Regions from separate parts of the Lysinibacillus sp. NPDC097195 genome, predicted to be linked through region 2. Evidence: riboswitches for the same ligand, from Rfam matches in the RefSeq annotation. Region 2 holds a riboswitch; each other region holds the start of a gene.

Region 1 (5,491 bases), on a different contig from region 2:
TCAAAAAGATGCAATGGTTTTGTTCCCACGTAGATATTTATTTACAAGACCGCGTCTAATTAGTCAAAAAAATAATGTGAGAGCCCAACAATATCAGGTTCATACAAAAAGAAATAACCAATAATGAGCAAATGAGGAATAGTTCATGTCAAAACCAAAGACAATGTTGTTATTCTTAGCCCTCACTTTATTATTAAGTGGTTGCTGGAGTAAACGTGAGCTAAATGAATTAGGAATCGTCGTAGCACTCGGCATAGATAAAGTAGACGATTCCTATGAAATATCAATCCAAGTTGTTGATCCGAGCGAAATTTCCTCGAAGCAACCATCTAGTGGGCGAGCCCCTGTTGTCACTTATCATGCGAAAGGTAGCAGTGTTTTTGAAGCTATTAGAAGAATGACAACATTAACACCGAGGAAGCCTTATTTTTCACATCTACAAATCGTTGTAATTGGTGAAGAGTTAGCCAAAGAAGGATTAAACGAACCACTTGACTTTATAGCTAGAGATCATGAATTTAGAAATGATTTTGATGTCATTGTTTCTCATGAGGCTACAGCAAAAGAAGTCCTAAACGTCTTAACCCCGATAGAAAAAATGCCGGCTAATAAATTATTAAATTCAATCAAGGTATCCGAAAAATCATTTGGTTCCACATTATCTGTCAGTACCGATGAGTTGCTGAATACTCTAAGTGGACAGGAAAAAAGTGCGGTATTATCTGCAATAGAAATACAGGGAGATAAGAAATTAGGAATAGATCAAACCAATGTCGAAAGAATTACAACACCCGTTATTTTAAAATACGCTGGAATTGCTGTCTTTAAAGATGATAAATTGGTAGGCATTTTATCTGAAGAAGATAGTATTTACTATAATTATTTGAATAATAAAATTGAAAGTACGGTAGAAGTACTCGCTTGCCCTAAAGGAGGCGATCTATCAACAGAAATTACAAAATCGTCCTCTAAAATAAAAGGGACTTTTAAAAATAGTCAACCTAAAATTAAGATAACAATAGATATTACACAAAATATCGGCGAAGTGAATTGTGACATGAATTTAACAGCTGACAACGCCATTCAAAAAATTAATAAAAAGACGGAAGAAAAAATTAAAGAACAAACGGAAAAAACATTAAAAATTATTCAACAAGATTATCAGCTCGATATTTTAGGATTTGGTGAAGCACTCCATCGTGCAGATCCGCAAAAATGGAAAAAAATGAAAAAAGAATGGTCAACAATCTATCCAGATGTAACCGTCAACATCGAAGTGCATGTAACGACTCAAGGATTAGGAACGATACAAAATTCATTATTGTATAAATCAAAGGAGTAATTCTCGATGTTTATTTCCCTTACTATCATCATTGTTACTTTCATCATTGCTTATATAGTCATTCCCCCTTTGAAGAAAAAGGGCGAAAAAAAAACGATAGTCGTTTTTTCATTAATACTGACAATAGGAGCGGTATTAAATATTGCGATTGGCTTAAAGAAGAATATCCCTAGCCCATTAGATTTCATTACATTTATTTTTACACCTATTAGAAACTTTTTACTTTCACTTTTACAATAATTGAACAGAAAGGGTAGTGTACGATGGAAAAACAGATAATTAGCTCTAGACAATTTACAATCATTACCCTTCTGTATTCAATTGGAACGGCCATTTTAATTGTACCTGCGAGTATTACAAAGGCACTTCATCAAGATGCGTGGATTGGTGCAACACTTGGTGTACTTTTAAGCTTATTATTAGTTAAGCTCTTTATAACTTTAGGAAATCAAACGCCCGATAAATCATTTATCGAAGCTAACAATAAAATTTTTGGTAAATACTTTGGTACACTTACCTCACTAGGTTTTCTATCTTTAACCTTTTTTTCAGCGAGTGAATTATTATACTTTATCGGTAGTTTTATGCAAACAGAAATTATGCCGGAGACACCAACTTTATCCTTTGCTGTTTTATTTACGATTATTATTGTCTTTGCCTCGTATTTAGGCATTGAAGTATTTGCACGCTCTGCGGAACTACTATTTCCGATATTTATGTTCATTTTCATTGTATTTATGATTTGTATTTCACCACAAATTAATATAGAAAACATTCAACCTATTTTTGAAACAAAGACAAAACCATTATTAATTAGCACATTAACTTTTATGAGTATTTTTTCATTTCCACTTGTCGTCTTACTCATGTTTTTTCCTTCAAGTGTCAATGTTATCAAATCAGCACAAAAAGGCTTTTATATTGGTACCATAATTGGAGGGGGCGTATTAATCATTATTATCGCCTTATCAACACTTGTGATTGGGCCAACGAATACTTCCATTGAAACATTTCCTAGCTATGCACTAGCACAAAGAATTTCTATCGGTAATTTTTTTGAGCGTATCGAAATTATTATGGCTATCATGTGGATTATATCTATTTATATCCGAACATTTATCTATTTTTATGCCACTGTCATTGGGTTAGGACACGTACTCAAAATTAAAGACTCTCGCCCATTTATATTACCATTAGGCATGTGTATGATTGCACTAGCACAAATCGCCCATCCAAATATCGTTCACTCTAATAATTATAATCAAAAAATTTGGCCATTGTATTCTGCTGTCTTCACTGTTTTACTAGCTATATTACTTCTAATTGTCGCTAAAATACGCAACATAAAAAATGCTCAAAATCAGCAAAATACATCAAGTAATTCACAAGAAGCGAAAGTGCAGATAAAACCGCAAGAACCTAAAGAACAGGCTATCCCCGAGGAACCTAAAGAACAAGCTACACCCGAGGAACCTAAAGAACAAACTAAACCTGAGGAACCTAAAGAACAGGCTACACCCGAGGAACCTAAAGAACAAACTACACCTGAGGTACCTAAAGAACAAACTACACCTGAGGTACCTAAAGAACAGGCTACACCTGAGGTACCTAAAGAACAACCTACACCTGAGGAACCTAAAGAACAAACTACACCTGAGGTACCTAAAGAACAAACTACACCTGAGGTACCTAAAGAACAACCTACACCTGAGGAACCTAAAGAACAGGCTACACCCGAGGAACCTAAAGAACAGGCTAAACCCGAGGAACCTAAAAAACAGGCTAAACCCGAGGAACCTAAAGAACAAACTACACCTGAAAAAACAAACAATCCTAAGACAACAGACTTGCAATAAGTTAAAAATAAAGACTCCGGTTTCTCAAATAACGCTTGAGAAACTGGAGTCTTTTTTACTATATTAAAAATCGTGCCATCTTAAATATGATATTCGATTTCGTCTACAAAATCCCATTCATATGGCGTTTCTTGGTACACATAGTAGTTAAGCCAATTCGAAAATAATAAATGGGTATGTGCGCGCCAGGTATTAATCGGCTCTTTTGTAGGGTCATCATTCGGGAAATAGTTAACTGGCACCGCAATATCAATCCCTTTTGCTACATCACGACCATATTCATCAGCTAAAGTTGTTGCATCATATTCTAGGTGACCCGTAATCATAATGTTCTTATTATCCTTTGACTGAACAATAAATACGCCAGCATCTTCTGAGTAGGATAATAATCGCAATGCAGGGTGATTGCGTACTTCGTCGATTGAAACCGATGTATAGCGCGAATGTGGTGCTGTAAATAAATCACTAAAGCCGCGAACAAGATCAACCGTTAAATCTGTAATTACATGTGAATATACACCAGAACATTTTTCTGGTAATTCAAATTTGCCAATACCATAATGATGATATAATGCAGCTTGCGCACCCCAACAAATATGCAAGACAGATGTAACATTTTTCGCAGACCAATCCATTATTTCCGAAATTTCTTCCCAATAATTCACTTCTTCAAATGCCATTTTTTCTACAGGTGCACCTGTAATAATCATCCCATCAAAGCGACGATGGCGAATTTCTTTAAATGTCGAATAAAATAGCTGTAAATGTGATTTACTCACATTTTTTGATTCATGTGTCGCTGTATTTAAAAAAGTAATATTTACTTGTAACGGGGTATTCCCCAGCAATCGTAGCAGTTGTAACTCTGTTTTTTCTTTTTCAGGCATTAAATTAAAAATTAAAATGTTTAATGGACGAATTTGTTGTGTTTTTGCACGGTCTTCCTCCATTACGAATATTTTTTCCTCGCGTAAATGTTCTCCAGCTGGTAAGTTTTTCGGAATATTAATTGGCATGTTGTATTCCCCTTTTCTTTAATTTATCTCTCTATGTAAAATTAAAAAATCCCCCTCATTCCATAAGAGCAAGAATGAGAAGGATTATTATCACGTTCACTCTTATCTCTCAAAGGAAAATCCTTTGGTGGAATTAGCACCTTTCTAACAATGTTAGAGGTTGCTGAAGCGTCATAGGGCCAAATCCCTCAGCTTCTCTTGATAAGATTATTCAATTAAACAGAATTGTATCATGAACAATTAAGAATTTCAATAATACATAGAATATTTTGTGATTAAATGAATGAAAGCCTATTACTTGTTGAACACTAGTATAACTTTATTACTTCATATCGTTTATTTTATGCCTTATAATAAAAAGCATAGAAGCAAAATAATGAAACAATTAAATCTTAATGGTAATCATGAAGGTATTATGTTAACATATACCTTTAGTAACAGAGAGGAACGTGAGTATTTTGATTAAAATTGAACTCCCAAAACCAGACTTAGTAATTCGCCAACGCGAGCAAGTATTAAAACCAGGGGATGTAGAAATTCCACCTTTCCATGGTTTTATTGATTTCCATAAAATCACGCGTGAAAAAGGCGGTATTTTCTTATTCTACAACGAAAAAAATGAACTTTTATTTGTAGGGAAAGCTCGTAAAATCCGTCAACGTATTAAAAAGCATTTTGAAGATAATGTATCACCGATGAAAAAATACCGTGATGAAATTTTCAAAATTGAAGTGTACGAAATTGATGATCCAATGGAACGTGAAATTTACGAAACATATGCGATTAACACATTCCGTGCAAAATATAATCTTGATAAAGTATTTTATTAAAATGAACGCCGTTAGCATATAACTTGCTAGCGGTTTTTTTTATTTAAAGAAAAACACCCCGAGTGTTGTATCACTCAAGGTGCTTAGCATTTAGATAAATAAATCTTCATCCTTAAATTTATTGGCCGTTAATAAACTGACGATAACAAAGATTACTAAGGATGCTATGATCGGTATTGTCACCGTATGCATGCCAAAGATTGTTGGATAAAAGCGATCAATGATAATGTAGAATGTCATGCCTGTTATCATAGACGCAATTGCACCGTATTTATTAGCCTTTTTCCAATACAAACCTAGGACGACTGACCAAATAAAGACCGCTTCTAGACCACCAAAGGCAAATAAATTAAGCCAAACTAATAAATCTGGTGGATTTAACGCAAAAACAACAACAGCCAAGCCAATTACTGTCGTGACAATAAAGCTAGCACGTTTAATTTCTCC
Region 2 (5,491 bases):
TTACCGCATCGTTCACATGGTGCACCAAGATTAGGGAAGATTGAAGTTTTTAATTTCCCTGTCTTCACCCATTTATAAAGTAAGTCCGATGAAATGCCTGTTAATGCAACAATTTCATCATTCGTTAAGTGACGATGATTTTTCCTTAGTAAAAAATGATGTAATTCTGAGAAAATATCTTCTTCTCGTGCATCTATTTTCTTCCCGGACAGCAGCATGCGTTTCCTCTCCCTTCCCAACTATTTAATAATTTCATGTGTATTGTCAGCGACATTTTGCGGGTGCTCGTCATATTTATAGTTTTCCCAACGAGTACGTGCTAATTTGCGATATTTATTTGAAACACTACGATCAGCAATCAAGCGTGAGAAGCCTTTTTTTGCTTCTACAATATCGCCGAGGCGAAGACTTAATTCAGCATGTAAGTATTGAATACGTTCACTACCCTCTTGATTAGAAGCAAAAGATTTACTATAAAAATCTCTGGCTGCTTGTAAATAGTGAATTTCCGCTTCACTTTCATTTTTTAAACGATACAGCCAAGCTATTTTTAGTGCGATATTAGCCATTAAAAGCGCCTCTTCCATAGAAGCTTTTGCGACGAGATAGGCTAATTTGTAGCTAACAATGGCATCATCAATAGTCCGTTCCTGGCAGATGTTCATAGGTTTTTGGAGTTCTTTAATATACAGTTCGTCGATTAGTAGCATAAAAGGTCCGTACGTTCGTGTCATCGATTTATGGTAGGCATATCCGCAATGCGGGCATACGGCAACTTCATACAGCAGTGGATTTAAGCCTTCGTAAACAGGCATAAAATCAGATTGCTCTTCGACTACTTTAAAACGATTCGGACGTACCTTATAGGTTGTATATTGTTTTTTGCAAAATTTACAATCCACATTACTTTCGTAGTAGTAAATATTAAAACCCATATGAACCAACTCCTTTGCATCGAGTTTTTTTACATTTCTTTAGTTCTATTTAAATAGTGAAAACACTCGTTCAATATATGTAATGGAAATTTACTATTTTAGCTATTCTATGTTTTTAGTTTACGCCTTATCGACGGTAAATGTTTGCTTAAATATACTGGCAATAGTATTTATCGGTGGTTTATATGTAAAAGTTAAATAATTTAAATCTACTTTATTAAATTACATCTGACAGACCTAGAACCCTCTTTTTAAGAAAATTTATAAGTAGGTTTATTATAATATATGTAGGATTTTTTTACTATTCAATAATATGCTAATGCAAGAAAGAAATATTATTATTTATCAAGTACAATAAAAAGGGGTGATACCTATATTTTCCTAAAAGGAGCTTATAATTGAATGGACTGTAAAATTATATTTTTTGATGTCGATGGCACGCTCATTAATTATGAGGATGGTTGTATTGAAAGTAGTACAAAAAAGGCACTACAAAAACTAAAAAATAAAGGCATTCGATTAGTAGCTGCGACGGGGCGTCCGTTTTCTATGTGCCACACTTTGCAAGAATTAGGTATTGAAACATTTATTACGGCGAATGGTGCGTATGTTCAACATGGGGACCAAATAATTTATGCTAGTACTATCGCACAAGATATAGTAAAAAGTGTAAAAGCATTTGCTGATGACAATTATAATAGCTTGTCATTTTTCACCAATCAATTATCAATGAATGGAGTGCATCATCCTGCAACACTACAGGCTATGAAAGAGACATTATCTATAGCTGAATATCCTCCAATTGATGATAATATTTTAAATAAACAAGTTTATTTAATGTGTTTATATGTAAATAACCAGGACGAGAAAAAGTACATTACACAATTTCCTCATTTAAAGTTTGAAAGATGGCATCCAATGATTACAAATGTTTTACAAGTGGAAGTATCAAAATCCATTGCGGTTAAAGCCGTACTGAAGCATTTAAAGCTGCGGCCCGAAGAGGCAGTTGCTTTTGGTGATGGGGATAATGATATTGAGATGTTCAAGCAAGTTGGATATGGGGTTGCAATGGGGAATGGTAGCGTAGCATTAAAAAATATAGCTGATATGATCACGCTGAAATCGACTGAAGAGGGCATTGACTATGCACTGCAAAAGCTGCAGCTGATTTAGGTAAATACGATAAAGGGAATCATAGTAAATAACTGAATTTAGCAAAAAATAAAACTGTAAAGATTGTACAATATTACTATACATGTAATAATGAATAAATCTATGCAAAAATCATTTTAGAATAAATGGACTTTAAGTTGCTTATGTTAATGTAAGGACTAATAGAAAAATTTAGGCTTTAGGTGGGGTAGATCATGGTACATCATGTGCAATCTCTAATTGAACATTACGGGTATTTTGGCATTATACTGATACTAGTTGGAGGGATTGTCGGGTTGCCACTTCCTGACGAAATTTTTTTAACTTACATAGGATACTGTGTTTATCGTGAAAACTTAGAACATATTCCGACATTAATAAGTGCTGCTGTGGGCGCTGCGGGGGGCATTACACTTAGCTATTATATAGGCTATCGTTTTGGCTTACCGTTATTACAAAAATATGGACCTAAAATTCATATAACTACGCAAAAAATAGATTATACTAGAAAATTATTTAATAAAATTGGTCCTGTGCTGTTACTAATTGGCTTCTTTATTCCAGGTATACGGCATATCACAGCCTATATTGCTGCTATTAACAATTATCCTTATAAAAAATTTGCTGTCTACGCCTATGCCGGTGCTATCATCTGGACATTTACCTTCATTACGTTAGGGATAGTATTAGGAAATAAATGGCGCTATGTTGGCTTGTATTTATCTCAATACAGCCTGTATGCAATACTACTGTTTATAGTCCTACTGGTTATTGTTTACTTAATAATTAAAAAAAGAAATACGATGAAATAAAAAGGTCTGCTTCATTTGGAAGCAGACCTTATTGTTTATAATTAAGGCAAAATAGCAAATGAGCGCACAGGGAAACCAGATGCTTTCTCTGGCTTTGCCACAATATTAAAAATAACAGCTCCTTTTGTAGGTAGCTTATCTAAGTTGGTCATTAATTCAATTTGATATGTATCCTGATCTAATACAAAGTATTCGCCATCTAACTTGCCATTTTTGCGAAAATCAGCCGCTGAATCCGTGTCAAAAGTTTCGTGGCCGATAGCACTTATTTTCCGTTTTGAAAATAAAAATTGTAATGCTTCTAATCCCCAACCTGGAATATGGTTATGACCATCTTTGTCTTTATTACTGAATAAATCCTTGTCAGGCCAACGTTTACTCCAATCTGTACGCAGTGCAACAAACGTCCCTGCTGCTATTTCTCCATGCTCCGCCTCGAAATCTAAAATATCTTGTACGCTTAATGTGAAGTCATGATTCGCTTCAGCTTCCTTGGATTTATCAATGACAATAAGAGGAAGAACAAGTTCTTTTAATGCTAATTCGTCTAAATAACGAGTATCCCGAACGAAATGAATCGGTGGGTCGATATGTGTGCCATATTGCCCCGGAAACGTAAATTGTTGTGCGAGGAAGCCGTCATCATGAGTAAATAACGTTTCAAATTTTGCATCCTCAAACATGAAGAAGTGGGGTGAGTTAGGGCCGAATGTGTGTGTTAAGTCGATCCATTGTTTAGATTTTAATAGTTGTAATGCTTGTAAAAGTTCATTTGACATGATAAATCCCTGCTTTCTTTATTAGTAGTGGTGAAACAATTCCATCATGCAATACGAACAGCAAGAGGTACACCATGGCGAACGCCTACTTTGAGCACCGAGCTGCTTCCTTTACTATGCTCTGTTTTTCCGCTGTAGTCGCCGCCGCTCCATTACGCTCGTGATGATAGTTCAAAAACAAAAAAAGAGCCCTACTTGTAGAAGAGGACTCTAATGCTACTGAAGTCTGTCTTCTCATCTTTTTGCGAATATCGCCAATTGGAATTAGCACCATGCCTAAGACTGGTTGCTGAGACTTCGTAGGGCCAATCCCTCCATCTCTCTTGATAAGAAAAAATATATAAATATTCAGAAATATTAATAAGAAATACTTTAGCATAATTTAAAATAGTTTACAAGTTCGATAGGAGTGCATGGTTATAAAAATTACAACTCGGATATAGATTGCGATATAACTGGATTCTCTCATATTTTACGTTATAGTTTTTTGTTCTTTCAAAACGAGGCATAAGCTAATTTGATGTATAAATTTAGTCGTACATATCAAATAAGATAAAAAAACAGCAAATTAATACAAAGTTTTTGAGAAAACAAATAATTCAGATAATATAGTTTTTTTGTATTATTTTCAAATGGATAGTTAAATAACACTGATTTATCTCTTGATTATTGAATTGTTTTATATGATTATTTAGAATTATTATAAATAGATTTGAGGGGGTGTGATACGATGGCACAACAGATTCTATGTGAAGTCAATAACTGCACGTATTGGGGTTCAGGAAATAAATGTACTGCAGAGGCTATTTTCGTTGTTAGTCAAAACGGTCAGCGTGCATCCAATAGTGAAGAGACAGGATGCAAAACGTTTACACCTGAAGAGCATTAATGACGGTAGAAGCCGAGACTTAAGCAAAAAAGTGTTAGATTGATGACAATCAATCTAACACTTTTTTGCTTTGGCATTAATACTGAATGTTCTAGTATAACCAATATAGTTTTCAAGTTTAGTAGAAGGCTCTTTTCCATCACCAATACAACGTGACGGCTATACTACAGCATCCACCTTCTTTTAAGACAATACGAATATTGTCAGGTGTATATTTTGCTTCAAATTTCGTCGTCACACCGGCAGAGGAAATCAGTTTTTCGACCTCATCTTGTTTGGAAAGTTGAGCGGCATTTTTAAGATCATGTGCAAATTGTTCAGACCCTTCAATTTTCTCTGTCAGTAATTGAGCTTGTTGCATAATGGGCTGGATTTGCTTAGCGGACGTCTTAAACTTCAGTGTATTAATTGGCGGATACTGAGCGGGGGTTGTAGGAGATGTAGGCATCGCAAGCTGTCTAGGGAAATGATACGGTGAAGGCGGATTTACATTGCTCCAATTTGGATATTGGTTTGTATAAACGTAATACGGATAAGAATTGTAATACAGCGAAATTCCTCCCATCTATAGTCTAATAGCTTAGTGTATCTTATGTAGCGGCATACGGATTTGTGTTGTATATATAGGGATAAAAGGGAATTCAATGATAATAGTAGAATAAGTATTAGACACTTTAGAATTGGAGGTTTTCGGATGAATCGTTTAAATTTAATTACATTAGGTGTGAAAAATATGGTTGAATCACTAGCGTTTTATCGTGATGGGCTTGGCTTTGAGGTAGTGGTTTATGGAGATGAATCCAACCCTGATGTGATTTTTTTTAATAATGGCGGTACAAAAATTTCGCTATTTCCAATAGAGCGATTAGTTAAGGACATCAATGAAGCGAATCCACCAACAGTAGGCACGGGCTTTAATGG
Region 3 (5,491 bases), on a different contig from region 2:
TCTTTTCGTTTAATTTGTCCCTGAATTTAACATATAGAACAAGACGATAATACTAGTTTGTTAATAAAAAGCCATTTGTAATTTGAAAAAAATGGAGTTATTATCATACGATAGTAACTCCATTTTAATAATTCTATTTCCAGTTAAATCCTTTTTTAGCTAAGAAGCTATTGATATGAGGACGACGTTGTTCAATTAGGAAATCAGCCATTTGCTTCGTCCAGTTATCAATTTTACGATTGGAGGAACGACTATTATAATAGGCTTCCATCGTTTCATTGTAAGAAGGTAAAAGTTCCTCATACTTTGCTGTATTGTATTCATTTTCATGTAGGACGGCTGCAACTGGTAAACGAGGCTTCACCTCATTACGTCGAGCTGGAACACCGATTGTTAATCCGAACAATGGGAAAACATAATCAGGCAGATTAAATAATTCACTAATTTCTTCAGGCTTATTACGCACACCGCCGATATAACAAATGCCATATCCCATAGATTCAGCCGCAATTACAAAGTTTTGCGCAAATAATGCTACATCAGCAACACCAACGAGCACGTTCTCTGCAGAATCCGCAACTATATCAACGCCCTCTAATTTTCCTGCCATTTGCAGTCGTTTAAAATCTACACAAAAAACAAAAGCACCGCCCGACGTTTCGTATTGACGTGGATTTCCAGAAAGTAAGCCTAGTTGCTCTTTTTTCTCCTCGTCTGTTACCCAAATTACGCTATATGCTTGAACAAAGTGAGATGTAGCAGCCATTTGTGCAGTAGCAATTAAATCTTCGACAATCTCTTTAGATATTGGATTGCCATCATAAATACGAACAGAAGAGTGACTACGTAATAATTCTTTTACCATTTAAAAATCCCCTTTTACCCATTTTATAAAAAGCATAGCACGCTTTTTTTCTAAAATCGAATGATAGATTCCATCTAGAACGTTTCTTATCATTTAGCAAAGCATGAGACACAACTTTTAAAAAGCTATTCTTTCTTGTTTACGTAGTGCCGACAAAAAAGCACCGCCCTAGCAGATATCAACGGTATAGCAAAAAGTGTTAGAGTAATTGCCGTTATAGTAACAATGAAAAATACATCGTAAAGTAAATTATTTTGTTAGATATAGCTTAAATCTTCTGAATAGTGTAAAATTATGTATGGCGACAGGTTATTTATCTCCTGTTTTTTTACATTGGTTGGGTGTACCAATGGCAAGGGCAAATAATCTAGTTGAAGTAAATAAAAGTGGGATGGAGGAATAAGGAATGGATGAAAAGTTAGCAAAAAAGCTTCGTAATGAACAGTTACGAAACAAAGTTGTAACAGCAGAAGAAGCAGCATCTTGGATTAAGGACGGCATGGTACTTGGTATGAGTGGATTTACACGTGCGGGTGACGTAAAAGTGGTACCGCTTGCACTTGTAGAGAAAGCGAAAACAGAAAGCTTCAAAGTAGATGTATATACAGGTGCATCTCTTGGGCCAGAAGTTGACCAATACTTAGCAGAAGCTGGTGTTATTCGCAAGCGTAGCCCTTTCCAAGCTGATTCAGGTATTCGTAATAAGATTAATAGTGGAGACATCACATATGTGGATGCCCATTTATCACACAATGCGGAACTAGTACGTCAAGGTATTATTGGTCCTATTGATTTTGCGATTATTGAAGCTACTGCCATTACAGAAGACGGCTTATTAATTCCTACAACTTCAGTTGGTAACTCTCCGATTTTCGTGCAAGAAGCAGACCAAGTCATCATCGAACTAAACGTAGCTCAGCTTGATGCATTAGAAGGTGTGCATGATATATTTGTACCAGGACCTCAGGGTAAACGCGATCCAATTCCAATGCTAAAAGCGTCAGATCGTCTTGGCACAATTGGTATTCCACTAGATTTAGATAAAGTAAAAGGCATTGTCATTTCAGATATTTTAGATGCGCCATCGACAATTGTCCCTGCAGATGAAGAAACGGACATTATGGCAAGTCACCTACTGAATTTCTTGCGTGAAGAAATTAAAGTAGGTCGTTTAACTACGAGTTTACGACCAATACAATCAGGAGTAGGGTCAGTAGCAAATGCTGTATTACTAGGCTTCAAAGATTCTGAGTTTGAGAATTTAGAAGTGTATTCAGAAGTACTACAAGATGCAGTATTTGAATTAATGGATGCCGGAAAAGTAAGCTTTGCATCTGCTACTTCTATTACCCTATCTGAAGAAGTAGGAAACCGCGTTTATGGGAATTTTGAAAAATATGCTGATAAATTAGTATTACGCCCACAGGAAATCTCTAACTATCCTGAAATTATCCGCCGACTCGGCTTAATTTCGGTCAATACAGCACTTGAATTGGATATTTACGGAAATGTCAATTCAACACATGTTTCAGGTACGAAGATGATGAACGGTATTGGTGGTTCTGGTGATTTTGCTCGTAATGCAAGATTAGGTATTTTTGTAACGAAATCGTATGCAAAAGGCGGCAAAATTTCGAGTATCGTGCCGATGGTTTCGCATGTAGACCATACTGAACACGATGTCGATATTATCGTCACAGAGCAAGGCGTTGCAGATTTACGAGGCTTAGCACCTAAAGAGCGTGTAGGCCGTATTATTGATAACTGTGCGCATCCAGATTATAAAGAACAGTTATGGGCGTACTTTAACGAAGCGAATGAAGCGACAGGTGGACATCATACACCACATATTTTAGAAAAAGCACTTTCTTGGCATGTGAATTTAGCGAAGAACGGTACAATGCTAGATCCATCGTTTGCTAAATAATATATTAAAAAGAGTTAGATTGAGTGCTATCAATCTAACTCTTTTTGTTATGCGTTTGTTGTCCACTACGGCGATGCTTTCCGCGGGCACATAGTAAGCCGCAACCCTCGCTAACGCGCAAGGTGTCTGCGCTTACGTTGCGTGCGTTCTAAGCTGGAGTCTACGTGGATTTTTACTGGAGGTCATAAATACATGCCTAGCATGGAAATTGTTTTAGTGCCTGGCACCCATCTTAATTCATAACGATTTTTTAAAGGCAGATGTTACTTTCGGTTCGGTACCATTGAGTAGCCTTTTGATATTTTCGATATGCAAGATGAGTGCTAAGCATAACAGTAGAATTGAAATAATAGTTGGGCCAATGCCAGGTATCCATAAATAGGTCGCCATACAAAAAGCAAGATAAAACTCAAGCACTCCAATGATTAAATAGTTTGTTAGTAAAGATAAAATAACAAATAATATAAGTGCAATTAACGCGACTTTCCAATCGACGGCAAGTAAAATGCCAATAATGGATGCTGTCCCTTTGCCACCTTTGAAGCCCATATGAAAAGGGAAATTATGACCTAAAATAACACTAGCAGCCATTGTATAAATTAAGAGCCACATTTGTATATCAGTATAGTTTGAGGCATGTGTGGCAAGGTAGTTGAGGGCACAGAGTACGGCAAGGACCCCTTTACCAATATCAATTACTGCTACTAAAACCCCGTATTTCCAGCCGAGCGATAGGGTTGCATTGGAGGCACCGGCATTGCCATGCCCAGCCTTTTTTAAATCTACACCTGATAAAAATTGTGCCACTTTAGAGCCATGAATGCAGCCAATTAAATAACCAATAACAATCATAATAAAAAATATCATGGCTTTTTCCATTAACAAATGCTCCTTTCAATTTATAAGTTTAATATAGTATATGTGCTCTTATTACGTAATGGAGCAGACAGAAGTTTCAGAAAAAAATAATTTTTACTGTTGACAGAAAAAAAGTCTATGTTTATACTGTGTAACAACGATGGAAATTGAATCACATACTCTTATCAAGAGCGGCGGAGGGAATAGGCCCTATGATGCCCGGCAACCAGTGAGTGACGAACTTGCTAAGGTGCTAATTCCTACAGATTCTTACTTGGATCTGGCAGATAAGGGGAGGAAAACTTGCAACCGCAACCCTCTTCTTAACTGAAGAGGGTTTTTGTTTTCTACACATAAATCCTCCTCATCTCCGGTACCATCGTCAAAACCACTAAGGAGGAAGAAAACATGTCGAATTTCAAACCAGAAACATTACTATTACACGGTGGTCAAGAGCCTGACCCAGTGACAGGTTCTCGAACAGTACCAGTGTATCGTTCAACAGCTTTCGTATTTAAAGACACTGCTCATGCGCAACGTCTTTTCGCATTAGAAGAAGCGGGTAATATTTATACACGTATTACAAACCCGACTGTAGATGTATTTGAAAAACGCGTCGCTTTATTAGAAGGTGGTACAGCAGCAGTAGCACTTTCATCAGGTGCAGCAGCAATCGCATTTTCTATTTTAAATCTTGCAGGAGCAGGGGATGAAATCGTAGCAGCAAGCTCTTTATACGGAGGCACATATAACTTATTAGCAAATACACTACCAAACTACGGTATTAAAACGATTTTCGTAGATGAAACGAATCCTGAAAATTTCCGTTCAGCAATCAATGAGAATACAAAAGCAGTGTTCGCTGAAATTTATGGCAACCCGAGTTTAAAAGTGCTGGATGTTGAAGCAGTAGCAACAATTGCGCATGACAATGGTTTGCCGTTAATAATTGATAGCACATTTGCTTCACCATACGGAGCAACACCAATCGATTTCGGTGCAGATATCGTTGTACATTCAGCAACAAAATGGATTGGCGGTCATGGTACCACGTTAGGTGGCATCGTTGTAGATGCTGGGAAATTTGATTGGACTCAGGGAAGATTCCCTGGTTTTACAGAGCCAGATGCGTCTTATCATGGTTTACGTTACGGAATTGATACTGCAGCGGCTGCATTTGCCACAAAACTGCGTGTACAATTACTTCGTGACTTTGGACCAACATTAAGTGCAGATGCTGCATTTAACTTATTGCAAGGTTTAGAAACGCTTCATTTGCGAATTCCTAAACACAATGAAAATGCGTTAGCAGTTGCAGAGTATTTACGTAACCACCCATCTGTGGAATATGTAAATTATAATGGATTAGAGGATTTTGCTTCCCATGATTTAGCGAAGAAATATTTAAAAAATGGCTTCGGTTCAGTGCTTACATTTGGCATTAAAGGTGGCCGTGAAGCAGGGCGTCAATTAATAGACAACGTAAAATTATTTTCACACGTTGCAAACGTTGGCGATGCCAAATCATTAATTATTCACCCGGCATCTACAACACATCAACAATTATCTGCAGAGGAACTTATCCAAACTGGCGTTTCCGAGTCGCTCATTCGCTTATCAATCGGACTAGAAGCAGTAGAGGATATTATTGCAGATTTAGAGCAAGCTATCGCACAAGTAACAACTACTGAACAAACAGTAGAAGCATAAAAATAGAAATGGATGGTGTCGTAGCGTTAACGTATTTTCTCATTCGAAATGCCTCATTTGGTAATGCGTATAACGTTGCAACATTACTCATAGCCTCATTCGGCTATTGCTTTCATTAATACCAAGTAATT

What was found. Region 2 has a riboswitch for S-adenosylmethionine ahead of ACIQXI_RS19150 (cyclase family protein). Riboswitches for the same ligand answer to the same signal wherever they lie in the genome.
Region 1: it holds a riboswitch for S-adenosylmethionine, as region 2 does, so the genes downstream of both, metA (homoserine O-acetyltransferase MetA) here and ACIQXI_RS19150 (cyclase family protein) in region 2, are expected to answer to the same signal.
Region 3: it holds a riboswitch for S-adenosylmethionine, as region 2 does, so the genes downstream of both, ACIQXI_RS16330 (O-acetylhomoserine aminocarboxypropyltransferase/cysteine synthase family protein) here and ACIQXI_RS19150 (cyclase family protein) in region 2, are expected to answer to the same signal.

What each region holds. Positions count from the first base shown of each region.
Region 1 covers NZ_JBIWDP010000001.1:1,183,549-1,189,039, forward strand. The annotation lists gene ACIQXI_RS06080 (spore germination protein) at 1-124, shown strand, start outside; gene ACIQXI_RS06085 (Ger(x)C family spore germination protein) at 146-1,342, shown strand; gene ACIQXI_RS06090 (hypothetical protein) at 1,349-1,582, shown strand; gene ACIQXI_RS06095 (GerAB/ArcD/ProY family transporter) at 1,606-3,198, shown strand; gene metA (homoserine O-acetyltransferase MetA) at 3,279-4,214, opposite strand; SAM riboswitch class I at 4,314-4,422, opposite strand; gene ACIQXI_RS06105 (nucleotide excision repair endonuclease) at 4,673-5,044, shown strand; gene panF (sodium/pantothenate symporter) at 5,135-5,491, opposite strand, start outside.
Region 2 covers NZ_JBIWDP010000005.1:176,428-181,918, reverse strand. The annotation lists gene ACIQXI_RS19170 (hypothetical protein) at 1-218, opposite strand, end outside; gene ACIQXI_RS19165 (DUF2225 domain-containing protein) at 240-935, opposite strand; gene ACIQXI_RS19160 (Cof-type HAD-IIB family hydrolase) at 1,338-2,111, shown strand; gene ACIQXI_RS19155 (DedA family protein) at 2,306-2,902, shown strand; gene ACIQXI_RS19150 (cyclase family protein) at 2,944-3,681, opposite strand; SAM riboswitch class I at 3,913-4,014, opposite strand; gene ACIQXI_RS19145 (DUF1540 domain-containing protein) at 4,412-4,570, shown strand; gene ACIQXI_RS19140 (YuzC family spore coat inner layer protein) at 4,710-5,135, opposite strand; gene ACIQXI_RS19135 (VOC family protein) at 5,265-5,491, shown strand, end outside.
Region 3 covers NZ_JBIWDP010000003.1:227,022-232,512, reverse strand. The annotation lists gene chrR (class II chromate reductase ChrR) at 134-865, opposite strand; gene scpC (succinyl-CoA:acetate CoA-transferase ScpC) at 1,272-2,792, shown strand; gene ACIQXI_RS16335 (glycerol-3-phosphate acyltransferase) at 3,030-3,671, opposite strand; SAM riboswitch class I at 3,830-3,944, shown strand; gene ACIQXI_RS16330 (O-acetylhomoserine aminocarboxypropyltransferase/cysteine synthase family protein) at 4,059-5,360, shown strand.